DNA from 3 places in the Psychrobacillus sp. FSL H8-0484 genome. Region 2 is predicted to be linked to each of the others. Evidence: riboswitches for the same ligand, from Rfam matches in the RefSeq annotation. Region 2 holds a riboswitch; each other region holds the start of a gene.
The links. Region 2 has a riboswitch for S-adenosylmethionine ahead of MHH81_RS02665 (methionine biosynthesis PLP-dependent protein). Riboswitches for the same ligand answer to the same signal wherever they lie in the genome.
Positions count from the first base shown of each region.

Region 1: it holds a riboswitch for S-adenosylmethionine, as region 2 does, so the genes downstream of both, MHH81_RS20140 (2,3-diketo-5-methylthiopentyl-1-phosphate enolase) here and MHH81_RS02665 (methionine biosynthesis PLP-dependent protein) in region 2, are expected to answer to the same signal.
Region 3: it holds a riboswitch for S-adenosylmethionine, as region 2 does, so the genes downstream of both, MHH81_RS00920 (O-acetylhomoserine aminocarboxypropyltransferase/cysteine synthase family protein) here and MHH81_RS02665 (methionine biosynthesis PLP-dependent protein) in region 2, are expected to answer to the same signal.

Region 1 covers NZ_JBBOSZ010000001.1:4,069,638-4,075,046, forward strand. The annotation lists gene MHH81_RS20125 (sugar ABC transporter substrate-binding protein) at 1-632, opposite strand, end outside; gene mtnA (S-methyl-5-thioribose-1-phosphate isomerase) at 629-1,684, opposite strand; gene mtnK (S-methyl-5-thioribose kinase) at 1,681-2,871, opposite strand; SAM riboswitch class I at 2,946-3,101, opposite strand; SAM riboswitch class I at 3,275-3,380, shown strand; gene MHH81_RS20140 (2,3-diketo-5-methylthiopentyl-1-phosphate enolase) at 3,532-4,746, shown strand; gene MHH81_RS20145 (2-hydroxy-3-keto-5-methylthiopentenyl-1-phosphate phosphatase) at 4,752-5,409, shown strand, end outside.
Region 2 covers NZ_JBBOSZ010000001.1:556,821-562,229, reverse strand. The annotation lists gene MHH81_RS02680 (hypothetical protein) at 1-796, opposite strand, end outside; gene MHH81_RS02675 (hypothetical protein) at 866-1,519, opposite strand; gene MHH81_RS02670 (hypothetical protein) at 1,697-2,194, opposite strand; SAM riboswitch class I at 2,500-2,606, shown strand; gene MHH81_RS02665 (methionine biosynthesis PLP-dependent protein) at 3,087-4,205, shown strand; gene metC (cystathionine beta-lyase) at 4,205-5,392, shown strand.
Region 3 covers NZ_JBBOSZ010000001.1:173,039-178,447, reverse strand. The annotation lists gene MHH81_RS00925 (homoserine dehydrogenase) at 1-980, opposite strand, end outside; gene MHH81_RS00920 (O-acetylhomoserine aminocarboxypropyltransferase/cysteine synthase family protein) at 1,107-2,399, opposite strand; SAM riboswitch class I at 2,514-2,629, opposite strand; gene MHH81_RS00915 (glycerol-3-phosphate acyltransferase) at 2,770-3,411, shown strand; gene MHH81_RS00910 (YdcF family protein) at 3,454-4,017, shown strand; gene MHH81_RS00905 (GIY-YIG nuclease family protein) at 4,265-4,618, opposite strand; gene MHH81_RS00900 (DUF2087 domain-containing protein) at 4,639-5,394, opposite strand.

The DNA.
Region 1 (5,409 bases), 3.5 Mb from region 2:
TTTTGTGTAGCTGCACCGAAAGTTGCAATTTCCTTAATCCCTTGATTTTCTTTTAAAAATTGCTCATACGCAACTTGTCTTCTTTCCATTGGAGCAAAACCTGCTACCCATATTTTTACTATGTTAGCCTCTCCATTTGCATCGTTTGCTAATTTTTCTAAAGTCATTTCAGCCATCTTTTGATCACCTTGCTCTAATACTGTTATTCCTTCCACTTCCACGCCTGCATCAAAAGCTACTACTGGTATTCCTTTATCAACAGCATTTTGTACTCCTTGGTTAAGCGCTTCTTTTGTTCCATGATCGATTAATATTCCATCCATACCTTGGTTTACTGCTGCATCAAGGTTGGAAGCCATTTTAGCTAGATCCCCTTCAGAAGTAAACACCGTGACAGTTCCACCAAATTTCTCCACTTGCTCTTTTACACCTTCAATGTACTGAGCCGAGAAAGTACCGAGGTTTTGCTGCATAACTAATGCAATTTTCTTACCTGCTAATGGATTATCGGAAACCGCCGATTTAATGGAAGCGGGTGCTTCTTCCTTTGTTTCTCCTTTTGGTTGACATCCTGTTAAAAAGACACCAATTATTAATAGTACTGATAAGATCCAATGTATTTTTGTTTTCATGATCTTTCTCCTTTTTCTGTTCCCAATAAAGCGGGAATATTTTTAGTGTATTCCGGATAGATAATTCCTTTTTCTGTAATTATTGCTGTAATGTATTTGCCAGGTGTGACATCAAATGCAGGATTAAATACTTTTGTATTTAATGGGGCTACTTGCTTTCCTGCAACATGTGTTATTTCATCTGATGGACGTTCTTCAATCGGTATTTCTTTTCCATTTTCAATAGTTAAATCAAAAGTGGAAGACGGTGCAGCCACATAAAACGGAATTTGATATGCAGCCGCTAATAAAGCCAAGTTAAGTGTTCCAATTTTATTAGCAGTATCACCGTTTGCAACTATTCGGTCTGCTCCAACTATAATTGCTTCAATTCCTTTTGCACCGATTGTATGTGCGGCCATACTGTCTGTTATCAGCGTAACGTCAACACCTGATTGCTGAAGTTCCCAAACAGTCAGTCGTGAACCTTGAAATACTGGCCTAGTTTCACAAGCAAATACTTCAAACCGTTTTCCTCGTTCGCTTCCAAGATGGAAAGGGGCTAACGCAGTTCCATATTTTGCTGTTGCAATAGATCCTGCATTGCATATAGTCAAAACTTTCGTCTGATTTTCAAGTAAGGAGAGGGCAAATTCACCAATATTTCGGCATGATGCTTCGTCTTCCTTATGAATGACGATAGCTTCCTCTAACAACAGTTCCTTCGCTTCTTGTATAGTTGCTGCATCTTTAGCTACTCTTTGCAAACGATCTAACGCCCAAACTAAATTGACGGCTGTTGGTCTTGATTCCCCTAAATACAAGGCATCCTTTTCCAAATGCTGATAGAACTCTTCCAATGTATTTGTTTCGTAATGCTGAGCAGCTCTAGCTAAGCCATATGCAGCTGTAATACCAATAGCAGGAGCCCCTCGTACTTTTAAAGTAACAATTGCATCGTACACATCTTCTATTGTTTCTAGTGTTAAATAGTCAACTTCAAGAGGTAATTTCTGCTGATTTATAATTCTAAGTTTCTTATTGGTCCACTCTATCGATAACGGAATACTCATTTGTGTAACTCCTCAAGTAATGCAATTACTGCATGAATAGATTTAATTTCATTGCGTTTTAATATGAGTGCTTCCCCTATTTGTAAAGCCTGTTTTTTGAAAAGGATTCGTTTTTCGTCATCTGCAATCCCATCTAAATCCTTCACATGTGCTAACCCGATTGTACGTCGAATTAATTCACAACCAGCAAAGCCTAGTGTATCGGTGAAAATTTTATCCACTACGTACTCTTCAAATCCCTCAGTATCTTTATAGGATTCAATACCTTTTGATTTCCATAGTGTAGAAAAGTTGGATGAAAACACTTTCCACGTTTGTTCGATATGATCGAGAATCACAATTCGCTCTTCCGCTTCTCTTGTAATGGATTGCACCATAATATTTGCTAAAAATAACCCAACATCGAATCCCATAGGTCCATAAAAAGCAAACTCTGGGTCTATCACCTTCGTTTCAGTTTCGCTAGCAAAAATACTTCCTGTATGTAAATCTCCATGAAGTAATGCTTCCGCTTCCGTCAAGAAACTTTTCTTCAATTTCGCGACTTCCAATTTTAAGGGCCCATTATTCCAAATAGCTTCCACTTCTTCTCTCAACGAAGGTTCATAGTCATTTGTATCGTGATCAAAAAATGGATCCGTGAAAATAAGATCTTCTGTAATTTTACATAGCTCTGGATTTGAAAACTCGGACACTAGTCGTTTTTTTTCAAACGGGTGTAATGCAAAATCAGATGTATGGAAAAGCGTTTGAGCAAGATACTCCCCAATATCCTTTGATAGCTTCGGATAAGATTCATAATGAATTAATCCTTCCCGTGCAATTTTTAAATGGGATAAATCCTCCATAACCGTAATTGCAAGTTCCTCGTCGCTCGCGTATACAGTCGGAACCAATCCAGTCGCAAATTCACCGTGTTTTTTTAATGCATTTGCTTCAATTACGGCACGTTTTAACGTTAGTGGCCAGCTTTCTCCAATCACTTTTGCATATGGCAATGCCTGTTTGATAATGAGACTTTTCTCTCCATTACATTCCTTTATGTGAAACACATAATTTAGGTTACCATCCCCAATTTCGCGACAATCTAACTCCGAGTCCTTTGGAAAGAAATTCAGTTCTTTCGCATATAAAATTGCACGATCTTCTGTTAATGATTCATATTGATTTTTTGTAGTTATCATCATTCTTCTCTACCTTTCATTTACAAAATAAAAAGCCTCTTTCAAAAGAAAGAGGCGTAGAATAAGAGACTTCTCGCCTCTTATCTTTCAGAAAGTTACCTTTCTGATGGAATTAGCACCGTGCCTTACGAGAATATTCATCTCAGCGCGAAAAGCGCCCCGTTTCACAACGGTATTATGGTCGGTTGCTGGGCTTCATCGGGCCATTACCCTCTGCCTGCTCTTGATAAGAGTGCTATTACTTACAAATTTATGCTATTTGAAATGAATCCTAGCATATTAGAAAAAGAGTTGTCAATAATTTAATTCAATAAAAAAAACATTCTAAAAATTCTATTGACAATGTTTCTGTTGCATGAAATAATCATAATTAATTTGACAAAACTAATCTCAATTGAATAAATTTTTCTTATTTAGAGCAGGTGGAGGGACAAGCCCTATGATACCCGGCAACCGGTCTAGTTACTAGACACGGTGCTAATTCTTGCAGTCCATTGACTGGGAAATAAGAAGTCGTTAAACCTTTAACCTCTTCTTATTTGAAGAGGTTTTTTATTTCTAGAAAAGCGAAAGGCTCCGGCTTAGCCCGCAACTGCGACGAGCTTTGCAGAAGCCCTTGAGCCAAAGTGAAGTTGATTTTATCTTAAAGGATTGTGATGAATAATGAGTAGTGTAACCTCTCTTTATCAGGTGTACGGTAAGCCCGGATCTTTTGAAAAAAAAGCAGAGGGTATCGCACTTGGTTTAACAGTTGGATCCTGGACGGACTTACCATTACTTGAACAGGAACAATTAAAACAGCATAAAGGAAATGTTGTTTCGATTACAGAATTTGAGCATATTCACCATCCGCTCAAACCAGACCAAATCAAAGCGGAAATAAAAATAGAATATCCTAGTGCTAATTTCTCGGCAGATTTACCAGCCATTTTAACAACTGTTTTTGGCAAACTATCGCTCGATGGTGAAGTGAAGCTTTTAGATTTAGAATTTTCTCCAGAGCTTTTGACTAACTTTCCAGGACCAAGATTCGGTATTGATAGTATCCGTGAGCTACTAGGGGTGTATGGCCGCCCCCTCATCATGAGTATATTCAAGGGAGTAATTGGTCGAGATATTAATTACTTAGCAGATCAACTTCGACACCAAGCGCTCGGAGGAGTTGATCTCGTAAAAGATGATGAAATTCTTTTTGACAATCCGCTTACTCCTTTTGAGAAACGTGTCACAACTGCTCAAGAAGTATTGCATCAAGTGTATGAAGAAACCGGACACCGAACGCTCTATGCCGTTAACTTATCTGGACGAACATCCGGATTAAAAGCAAAAGCACAAAAAGCAAAAGAACTTGGAGCAGATGCTCTTTTATTTAACGTCCATGCATATGGCCTTGATGTACTTCAAGAACTAGTGGAAGACCCGAATATCCAATTACCGTTTATGGCGCATCCCGCTTATAGCGGTGCATTCACATCTTCCCCATTTTACGGGGTTGCGACTCCACTACTACTTGGAAAATTAACACGTTATGCAGGAGCAGATTTTTCATTATTCCCTTCACCTTATGGTAGCGTTGCACTAGAAAAAACAGCTGCACTCTCGCTTGGTGAAGAATTGACCAAAGTAAGTACAGTAAAACGAAGCTTTCCAGTACCTTCTGCAGGTATTCACCCCGGCTTAGTTCCGCTATTAATCGAGGACTATGGAATCGATAGCATTATTAATGCTGGTGGAGGCGTCCATGGTCATCCTGCAGGTGCTACTGGAGGAGGACTCGCTTTTAGGCAAGCTGTATCGGCTGTACTTGACGGAATTCCTCTTTCAGAAGCTGCAAAACAATATAGTGAATTAAAAAAAGCAATTGAACTGTGGGGGTAAGCATTATGAGCAAGCTAGTCATCTTTTGTGATTTTGATGGCACTATTACAATTCAAGACAATATTATCTCTATCATGAAAAAATTCGCTCCTCCCGAATACTTGCCGATCAAAGAGAATATTTTAGGACAAAAGCAATCTATCCGTGAAGGTGTAGCAGAAATGTTTGCTCTGTTACCCGCTTCTTTAAAGGATCAAATCGTTTCCTATTTGTTAGAGCAAGCACAAATTCGAGAAGGATTTGCTGAATTTGTTTCATATACGAGAAAACACAACCTACCACTCTATATCGTTAGTGGTGGTATTGATTTCTTTGTAGAACCGATGCTTAAAGAGTTCGGTCCATTTTCGGATGTTTATTGTAATGCATCCAATTTTTCAGGAGAGACAATACAAATCGAGTTCCCACATGGATGTGATGAACAATGTACCAGCCAAGGCTGCGGGTGCTGTAAGCCCTCCATCATTCGCCAACTCCAAGATAATAATGCGCTAAGTGTTGTAATTGGAGACTCGATAACAGATTTAGAAGCTGCCAAAATGGCAGATCTCGTTATAGCAAGAGATTTTCTCATTACAAAGTGTGAGGAATTGAACATCCCTTATGAACCTTTCGAAAATTTCCGAGATGTCATGAATATTATTGACGCAAAGTTAGGTGTAG
Region 2 (5,409 bases):
GAACTACAACCTTCTTTTTCATTTCTTTTTCATGAGTTACTTCTATATGTTTATCAACAATTGGCTTCTCTTGATGATTTTCTTCTACCTCTTGAACAGCAACTTCCTGTTTCATGATCACTTCAAGCAAAAGTTCTTCATTTTCACTAGGTAAAACTTGTTCATCCAGTTGTAAGGCTGCGTAGTGTTCTGCAATTATTACCTCTCCATCAACCGGTAAATTTCCGTCTTCTTTTACTTTTTCAGAGATTTGTTCCGTAAAGGTTACGTCAACCTTTTTGTCCACTTCTATTTCATTCGTTACTACTATTGGTGTATCAACAATTGGCTCCTGCTGATCTTCTTGATTTTCGTCTACTTCTTGATCAGTATCTTCCTGTTTGATCACTTTATAAATACTAGATATATTTGATTTTTTTACAAAGGTTACTTCCTTTTCATTTATTAAGACAATACAATCCTTGGATATTTTGGTTAGCACCCCTATTAATGCACGATTACTTAAACTATTAACGTTGACCCAGTTGTATTTCATTTCTTTTAATATATTTGTGAAGTAATTACTGTCCAGATAAGGAACTACTTTAGAATAAATATGATAGTCTTTTGCGTTCTTTGAAATAGCCTTAATATGTTTGAGTGCTATATAATATACGTCTTTATCCACTTCAAAAATAATATGATCTTGTTTAAAATTTAACAAGATTCCTTCTACCAATTGATTTTCACTAAGAAACAAGGTAATTTTCATACCTTGAAGGGCGTCTAATGCTTTTTCCAAGTTTTGAGCTTGCAATTTGGTAGTGCCTCCTTCATAGAATATTCGTCGGCTCTGACCTGCAGAAGCGACGAACGCATCTTTTAGCTATTCATTTTCATTTATGCTTCTTGTAAGTCTTTCCCTCAACTTATTTATTTTTTTCTCATGATGCGGTTTTTCTTCTTTACCTAGTATTTCCTCGTGATTCATTTTTACGTCCTTATTTACCTTTTCTTCTATATTTACTTTTTCATCATTACTTGTCTTTTCTTCTTTTCCTTTTTCGTTCTTATTTGTTTGATCACTGGAAATTTCTTTTTCATGTTGCTTCTGGTTTCCAACTATTGCTTTATGACTGACGTTACGCATATGGAACATCGAAAAACGAACTACTTCTTCGTTTGATATAATGGTTACAAAATGTTCATTAACCTCATCCATTATACCCTCTAGCATTTCAGGTCCACCGCGGTTAATTTTTACCCATCGATATCTTAAGCATTCTAAAACACTCGCAAAATCTTTAGCCTGTATAAACTCAAAATCCTCTAACTCCATATCGAGTTGTACTAAATTTTTAGCGTTATGTGTTAAACTCTTGATGTGGTGTCTATTATAATAGATAATTCCATCCTCTTTAGTAAGCAATGTAATGTAATCCTTTTCTACTGCAAGTAGCTTACCGACACGGGATTCTGGACCACCCCTATCTATTTTAACTATTTCATTAACGAAGAATAGCATCATATCGTTTTCCATAATATCCCGACCGCCTTTTTTATTATTCTAGTATCTATATGTATCAAGGGATAACTAGGTAAGGGATAAAAGCCCATTTAAGCATAATAGGCCAAGAAATTCGAAATTATTATGTTTAGAATTCGCCGATTCTGACTAGCAGAAACGACGAATAAATAAAAATCTAATTTTTCTCTCTTATTTTTTATTTCCCTCTGCTTTTTTTGCTTTTTCATCATCTTTATTTGCATTTTCATCATCTTTGGATTTCTCAATTTTTACCCCGTAGCTGATGTTACGCATATGAAACATGGAAATCCTAATAACTTCTTCGTTTAACACAATTGTTATAAAATCGTCATGTACTTCATCCATAATTCCCTCTAGTGTTTCTGGACCACCACGATTAATTTTTACCCATTTGTATTGTAAAGCTTTTAATACACTCTTATAGTCTTTAGCTTGAATGAACACAAAATCCTCAGGAACTTGAAGATCAAGTTGTACCTCATTTTTCGCATTAACAGTTAGACTCTTAATGTGATGTGTATAATAATAAATAACCCCGTCCTCTGCAGTAAGCACTGTAATATGATCTTCTTCTGCTGCAAGTAGCTTACCGACACGGGATTCTGGACCACCTCTATCTACTTTAATCGTGGAATTAACTAGAGAATGCAACATTTCTTTATCCATTTACTTTTAACCCCCTTTTTTGTATTATCCATGTATCTATATGTCTTGGAGTAATTCAAGTAACGGACATATGCCTACTTTAAGATAATTGGGCAAGCATTATTTTTCCTACTAATAGGTATACTAATTCCAGATGAAATCTTAATTACTACCAAGGTAATAAGAAGAAAGCAGGGAAAAAATAAAATTGGAAAGCAATGGTTTCTCTTATTAATCTGAGATGAAGTCTTAAATTTCCAGCTTGTATTTGCATTTTTACCATGGTAAACTGATTTAAATTAACATTTAGAAAATTTAATATTTATTTCTTATCAAGAGAGACGGAGGGATTGGCCCAAAGATGTCTCAGCAACCAGCCAAATATAGGTGTGGTGCTAATTCCAATAGACGGTAACCGTCTTGAAGATAAGAGGACTAACTTCAGTATATTATTGAGGATTCTCTTCTTATTAGAGAATCCTCTTTTTAATTGGTCCGAAAGTATAACTTTTCTACATAGTAACTATCCAGACCCCAGCACCTAATACTGAGAGCACTGAAAAAGTGGTGTTCTAATAAAATTCCTAATAAATATCCGCTAATTGGATTTAGAACGGCTCTGTTCGCTTTCCGTGGGCGAGCGCCGAGCCTCCTACGCTACGCTTTGTGCGGGGTCTCAGCTGTCTCGCTTTCCCACCGGAGTCTCACGCCGCCGTGCTAAATCCTATAGTACACAGTATTGTTACATCAAATATTTATCATGAAAAATTCTGTAATAGAGTTTTTCAGTGCCCTCCTAATACTCGTGTGGTTACTCGTTTCTAAAGAATGTAGCTACATTGGCTGGAGAGCCGCCTCGTAGCAGTAATAGGCACTTACGATTTCTTATTTTAATAGTAGAGGATGATTAGCATTGACTAAAAAGAGTATAGAAACACAGTTAGTTCAATTAGGTAACCACAGTGATGCAAAGACTGGTGCAGTTAATCCACCGATTTATTTATCCACCGCATATAAACATAACGGACTTGGTCAGTCTACAGGTTATGACTATACACGTACTAAAAACCCTACTCGAGCAATTTTAGAAGAAGGAATTGCAAAACTGGAAGGTGGAGATGCTGGTTTCGCCTGTAGTTCCGGTATGGCAGCCATTCAATTAGTATTATCTCTCTTCCGTTCTGGAGATGAATTAATCGCTCCAGAAGACCTTTATGGCGGGACGTATCGCTTGTTTAATCAGTACGCAAATTCCTACAATATCCATACTACATATGCAAAGTTCGAATCCGTAGAAGAAGTGGAATCGCTACTTACTAAAAATACAAAAGCAATTTTTATTGAATCACCTACAAATCCCTTAATGCAGGAAATTGATATTCATCAATATGCAAAATTAGCTAAACAGCATCATTTATTACTCATTGTAGATAACACATTTTTAACTCCCTACTTACAACGCCCTATTGAACTAGGTGCACACATCGTCATTCATAGTGGTACGAAATATATTGGTGGGCATAACGACGTGCTTGCTGGCCTTGTTGTGACAAGTGGTGCAGAATTAAGTGAAAAGTTATTTGCAAATCATAATGCAGCTGGCGCAGTACTATCTCCATTTGATTCATGGTTATTAATTAGAGGGTTAAAGACACTTCACTTACGAATGAAACAACATGACGCAAATGCAAAAAAAATTGTAAAATTCCTACAAAACGAATCAGCAGTTAAAGATGTTCTTTATCCTGGAAAAGGCGGTATGCTTTCCTTCCGCTTACAAAAAAGTGAGTGGGTTGGGCCTTTCCTAGAAGGACTTCAATTAATCGTCTTCGCCGAAAGTCTTGGTGGAGTTGAAAGCTTCATCACATATCCAGCTACCCAAACGCACGCGGAGATTCCAGAAGAAGAACGTAATGCACGTGGTGTGGATAATAGTCTTTTACGCTTCTCGGTTGGCGTGGAGGAAGCAGAAGATTTAATGACAGATTTGAAACAAGTTTTCACAGCTCTAGAAAGTGAAGTGAAAATATAATGAAGGGCACTAATACACATTTAGAAACTAGCCTAATAACCGCTTCGACACGAGGAGATTTTGAACAAAAAACAGGTGCAGTGAATGTACCGATTTACTTATCGTCTACTTTTCATCAAGAAAATTTCGACAGTTTTGGTCCTTACGACTATAGCCGATCGGGGAATCCTACTAGAGATGCATTAGAAAAAACAATTGCGGAGCTGGAAGGTGGTACAAGAGGATTTGCCTTTGCTTCTGGTCTTGCAGCTATCTCCTCTGCTTTTATGTTGTTATCAGCTGGAGATCATATCGTCATCACGGAAGATGTATATGGTGGTACTTTCCGATTTGTCACGGAAGTATTACCTCGTTTCGGTATTGAGCATACATTTGTGGATTTATCCAATTTAGAAGATGTTAAACACGCAATTAGATCCAATACAAAATTAATATATGTAGAAACTCCATCTAACCCACGCTTAGGGATTACGGATATTTCTAGTATGGTTGATTTAGCAAAAGCACATGATTGTCTTACATTTCTAGACAACACATTTATGACACCGCTCTACCAACGTCCGTTAGATTTTGGCGTAGATATAGTATTACATAGTGCTACAAAATTTCTATCCGGTCATAGTGATATTATTGCCGGACTTGCTGTCACCAATGATGAAGCGTTAGGCAAAAGATTAGCATTTATCCAAAACTCTTTCGGTGCTATTTTGGGAGCACAGGATTCGTATTCTTTAATTCAAGGCATTAAAACAACTAGTGTTCGTTTCGAGAAATCAACGGAATCTGCTAAGAAAATGGTAGACTATTTAGTTAACCATCCATTAGTAGAAGAAGTTTTTTATCCTGGACTACCTACTCATCCAGGAAATGAAATCCATGCAAAACAATCTACAAGTTCTGGAGCAGTGCTTTCCTTCCGTCTACCAGATAAAGCTACAACTAAAGCATTTGTTGACCATGTACAAATCCCAGTATTTGCTGTAAGCCTTGGGGGCGTGGAATCTATTCTTTCTTACCCTGCAACAATGTCCCATGCTGCAATGCCACAGGAAGAACGGGAAAAACGAGGAATTACAGATGGGCTTCTTCGATTCTCTGTAGGTTTAGAACATGTAGATGATTTAATCGCAGATTTCGAGCAAGCACTTCAAGTAGCTACAGAACAAAAACAGAAAGTAAGAAGTTAACATGACAAATCAATTAA
Region 3 (5,409 bases), 380 kb from region 2:
GTTATAAAAAACCCTGCTCGTTTTCCAATAATCTCTGCATAATCTTCTACCATAACACTTGCCGTTGGGTACATCCCTGCTCCAGGACCAACTAGTGTAAGTGTCCCAATGTAGTTTGTATCTAAAGAAACAGCGTTGTTTACTCCCTCAATTGCGAATAAAGGATGATCCGGACCTACAAGTTGTGGACCTACTGATGCGTAAAGTTCCCCATTGTCATCTTGTTCAATTTCTGCAACATGACGATAACGAAGCCCTTCTTTTTTCGCTTTTCTAACATCTTCTAAAGAAATCCCATCAATTCCAACAACTCTTACGTCCTTCCAGTTTGGTTGCTTACCAAAAGCAAGTGCACTTAAAATCATTAGCTTTCGGAATGCATCTTGACCAGAAATGTCGTTATACGGATCTGCTTCTGCATAACCAAGGGCCTGTGCTTCCGTTAGGGCATCGCCAAACTGGCATTCATCTAAACGCATTTGCGTTAGAATATAGTTCGAAGTCCCATTTAAAATCCCTTGAATCTTCTTCACCGAATTCACTTGAAGTAAATTTTTCAGTGTTTTAATAACCGGAACCCCACCTGCAGTAGTCGCTTCAAACCCGACATAGACACCACGTGATTTTGAGCGTTCTTGTAGGGGGATACTATATTTAGAAAACATCACTTTATTTGCCGTAATAACGTGACACCCTTTGTCAATCGCTCTACATAAATAGCTATACGCTGGTTCTTCATTGACTATAGCTTCAAAGACAACTTGAAGGCCAGGGATATTCATAATATCCTCGAAATTATCTGTCACAAGTACTCCAGGCGTTTCTGGTCTATCTTTCGATAAATTATTAATAAGAATGGCACTAATTTCAATATCCAATCCTAACGATTTTTTTAAGTCTTCTCTTTTTTCATTCACAATATGATAAATCCCTTGGCCAACTGTTCCAAAACCTAAGATTGCCGCTTTTATTTTTGCCATACTTTCTCCTCCAAATGAATCTGCACAATTGAGTTCAAATATTCATATTCTAATAAAACACCAACCGAACATTGATTGACTATTTTACATATTGTAGACTATTTTCTCTCAACTAACAACAAAATTCTATCTAGAGAGGACATTTGTTTTCCCTACGAGTACTTTATCTAGTGCGTTTTGCAAGTCTTCCACTGCTTCTAACCCTACAGACAAGCGAATTAAGTCCTCTGTAACACCTGATCTTACTAAGTCTTCAGGAGTTAATTGTTGGTGTGTGGTAGATGCAGGGTGAATAATTAACGATTTTGCATCACCTACGTTTGCTACATGCGACCAAATTTCAATGTTATCGATAATATGTCGGCCAGCTTCTTTTCCACCCTTTACCCCAAATGTAAGAATCGAACCAAAGCCATTGTATAAATACTTTTGTGCCAGTTCATAAGATGGATGCTCTTCTAATCCTAAGTAGTTAACCCATTCAACACCCTCGTGATTGGATAAATAATCTGCAATTTTTTGAGCGTTTTCATTGTGCTTAGGAACGCGTAAATGAAGTGTTTCTAACCCTTGAAGGAAAGAAAATGCTGCATCTGGGCTTAAGGATGGACCAAAATCACGAAGCAATTGAACGCGTAGTTTAATCGCAAATGCTACGGTAGGCACATCAATGCCATATCGCAAGCCGTGATAGGTTACGTCTGGTTCTGTGAATCCAGGGAACTTCTCTGAATCCCAATTAAAGTTTCCTCCGTCTACTACTACTCCTCCGATTGTTGTACCGTGACCACCAATCCATTTCGTCGCAGAGTGGATGACTACATGAGCACCGTGTTTAATCGGATTCGAGCCATATGGTGTTGCGAATGTATTATCTACTAAAAGAGGAACTCCTACTTCATTTGCAATCGCTGCCACTTTTTGAACATCTAACACGTTCAAACTTGGGTTACCAATAATCTCAGCGAAAAATCCTTTTGTTTTTTCTGTAACTGCTGCTCGGAAATTTTCTGGGTCTGTGGAATCTACAAATTTAACTGTAATTCCATAGCGTGGCAATGTATGTGCAAATAAATTAAAGGTACCACCGTACAAGTTTTCCGCTGCAATGATTTCGTCTCCTGCTCCCGCAATATTCAAAATAGAAAATGCAATTGCTGCCATTCCAGAAGAAAGGGCAACTGCTGCTGTTCCACCTTCTAGTAGAGCAATTCGCTGTTCAAAAACATCTACAGTAGGATTTGTAATACGAGAGTAAATATTACCAAATTCTTTTAAAGCAAATAAATTTTGTGCATGCTCTGTGTCACGAAATACAAAAGAAGTCGTTTTGTGAATTGGAACTGCTCGTGAACCTGTTACTGGATCTGGTTGTTGACCACCGTGTAAAAGAAGTGTTTCTGGTTGAAGATTTGTCATTTGAATTCCTCCTAGAAAGTAGTTTAGATGGATACTTCGGAGACGGGAGAGGATTGAGAACAAACAAAAACCCCTCTTCAATTTAGAAGAGGGGTGCGATTTCGCATGTTCCTCCTCTTATCTTCCAAATTCGTAACCTGAATTTGTAGGATGTAGCACCTTTCCAAGTTTAGAACTTGTTGGTTGCCGGGCATCGTAGGGCCTAGTCCCTCCGCCACTCTTGATAAGAGTATTAGATTATTTTTCCATCTTGTTACACAGTATATGATTCTATTTATCTGTTCGTCAAGTGTTTTTCACAAAAATTCTGAAACTTCTTTGTACTTGATACGTTTAATATAGTGGAATACTTTTTGGGGAGTGACATACGATGGTAATTTGGAGTATTAGCATCATAGTAATTAGCTATTTAATTGGAGCTATGCATGGTTCAAAGGTAGCCCAATTTTTTAGTGGAGTGAATATTAAAAAAGAAGGCTTAAAAAACTCTGGTGCCTCCAATGCAGCAATTGTTCTTGGAATGAAGTACGGGATGTTAGTTGCAGCAATCGATATTTTAAAAGGTGTGTTCGTTATTATCGGTGTCCGCTTTTTTACAGAGCAATTTGCTACTTTTTCAATTATCGAGTTGGATTTATTGCTTTATCTAGCTGGTGCCGCAGTCATTTTAGGACATAACTTCCCTATTTACACTCGTTTTAAAGGTGGAAAAGGGACTGCATCCATTATTGGTGTGCTTCTGGCTATTCATTGGCCTATTGGGCTAATCGGTCTTTTATTATTAATTGGTGCTACTTTTTTAACAGATTATTTATTAATTGGTGTATTTGTATTTTACTTTGTATTTGTGGGTGCTTCTATTTGGACTGCAGATGGAGTTGCACCAATTGCAATTGCTGCACTTTTATTATTCATGGCGTCTATTTTGCATATCGAAAACTTCCAACGCTTAGCTAGGAAAGAAGAGCCAAGGATATCTGCATTTCTAAGGAAAAAGAAGACTTCCATGTAAATGAAATGGGTGATTTGCATAAACAAAAAGAAGAGGTGGATTGTGCTTATACCTTTATTAGTGATTGCTTCTAGCGGAATCGGTATGTGGATGCTTACTAGTAAATGGATCAATGATGGACTGGAACCTAAAGCAGATGGCTCGAATGAATACGCCATCGTTTTTGGTGCCAAAGTGAAGGTAGGCAATATCCCTTCCCTCGCGTTACGTTATAGATTGGAATCTGCACTAACTTATGCTACAGAAAATCCGCATGTGAAGCTTGTATTGTCTGGTGGACAAGGACCGGACGAAGACATCGAAGAAGCTGCGGTCATGAAAGCTTTTCTATTGGAGCACGGAATAGCGGAAGATAGACTTATCGTAGAGGATCAATCTACTTCTACTTATGAGAATTTGCTATTTTCTCAAAAGCTCCTTCCGAAAAACGTAGAATCCGTAACGATTATTACAAGTGACTACCATTTACAACGTGCGAAAATTCTTGCAGAAGAGATCGATTGGGACGCAGATGTTGTAGCAGCTAAGACACCAAAAATTAGCGAAATGAAGTCGCGTTTACGTGAACGCGCTGCATTACTGAAAACCTATATTGTAGGGAAATGACTCCGAATGTGTACGTTTAGGGTCATTTTTTGTCGTGTTCATTTCCGTCGAGACCGCTCTCGTTTGTACACGCGGGCTCTCGCATAGACATGGTGAGCTCTCGTAAGAGTGTAATTGCTCTCGGATCAACCTAGATTGCTCTTGTTCGGACGCAATTTATCTAGCAAAGGATGATATTTCAACCTGTAAATAGTACTTTATTAATTCATTTAAAAAAGGCTTCCAATTCCTCGGAAGCCTTTCTATTTCAAATTTTCTTCGTATGGTATCCCTTATCCCCATATGGCTGTAATTGTTCCATCCATTTGTCCAATAGCTTTTCTAGTTCTTTCTTTTCAGACGTGGAATGATTTTTAGATGCTTTATATACTTCTATTTGCTCGATTTCAAATGCTTCTTTACCGAATTGTTTCCAATCTTCTTGGAGTAATCGATTAGTATGCGTTCCTGTTTCTAACGTGAATTTGGTGCCATTTAATGTTTTGAAGTTTCGTGTAGAAGCGACAAACTTTTTTCCGTTTTGTTTGTTCGTGATGACATAGATGCCACATTCTATTTTAATTTCTTTATACTCTTGTTTTAGTTCCTTTTTTCGCTCCATTTTTTATCCAATCCTCTACTTTAGTTTTTCACCCAGTACGCACTGCCGTCGTCTTTCCTATCTAAAAAGCCGTATTCGATTAGATAACGTCTTAAAGTGACGAAGTCAGCATATACATTTTTAAGTACTTCGTTTATTTCTTTTTCGCTGTAGATGCGTTCTAGTTCAAATCGTTTGATGATGACACGAAGTGTAGCCAGCTTTTGTTTTTCTTTCTTTGGAAATTTTACTAGCGGCCCGTCTATTCCTGCTGGGAAAAATTTCTTTTCAACCTCTTGCTGCTCTTCGGTTGTTATATTGTAACGGTCGTCCACCATCGTTGCATTTTTATGAAGTGGAAGAAAGGTTGGTGCATGGTCATCTTTTTCCTTCAACAATTCCATCATCGTTAAGAATATTTTTGCTTGGCGCTCTTTTTCCTTCAATACAAAGCGATGGTTGCGAATGGTTGATGCACTTCCAATATTTAATTCTAATTGTATTTCCGCATCGTTTTTGCCTTCATAAAATAATCGTAGGAGGCTATTTTGATGGTCGGTTAATCCAGTTAATTTTTTATTTAACCCGATTAGATAATGGAATACAGATCCATGCTCCGTTTCGATATGCCGTTTCATATAACGTTCTGCTTCATAGAGCACATTATTCTCAGGATAAATAAGCCCTTTCTCTACCTGTTCTCCACATAATAGGCAAACAAATACTTCTTTTTCTTCCATGTAACCTTGCCTTAATTGATTATCACCAGCATTCCAAAACAATTCTGAAATCTCCACCAATAAACACATCCA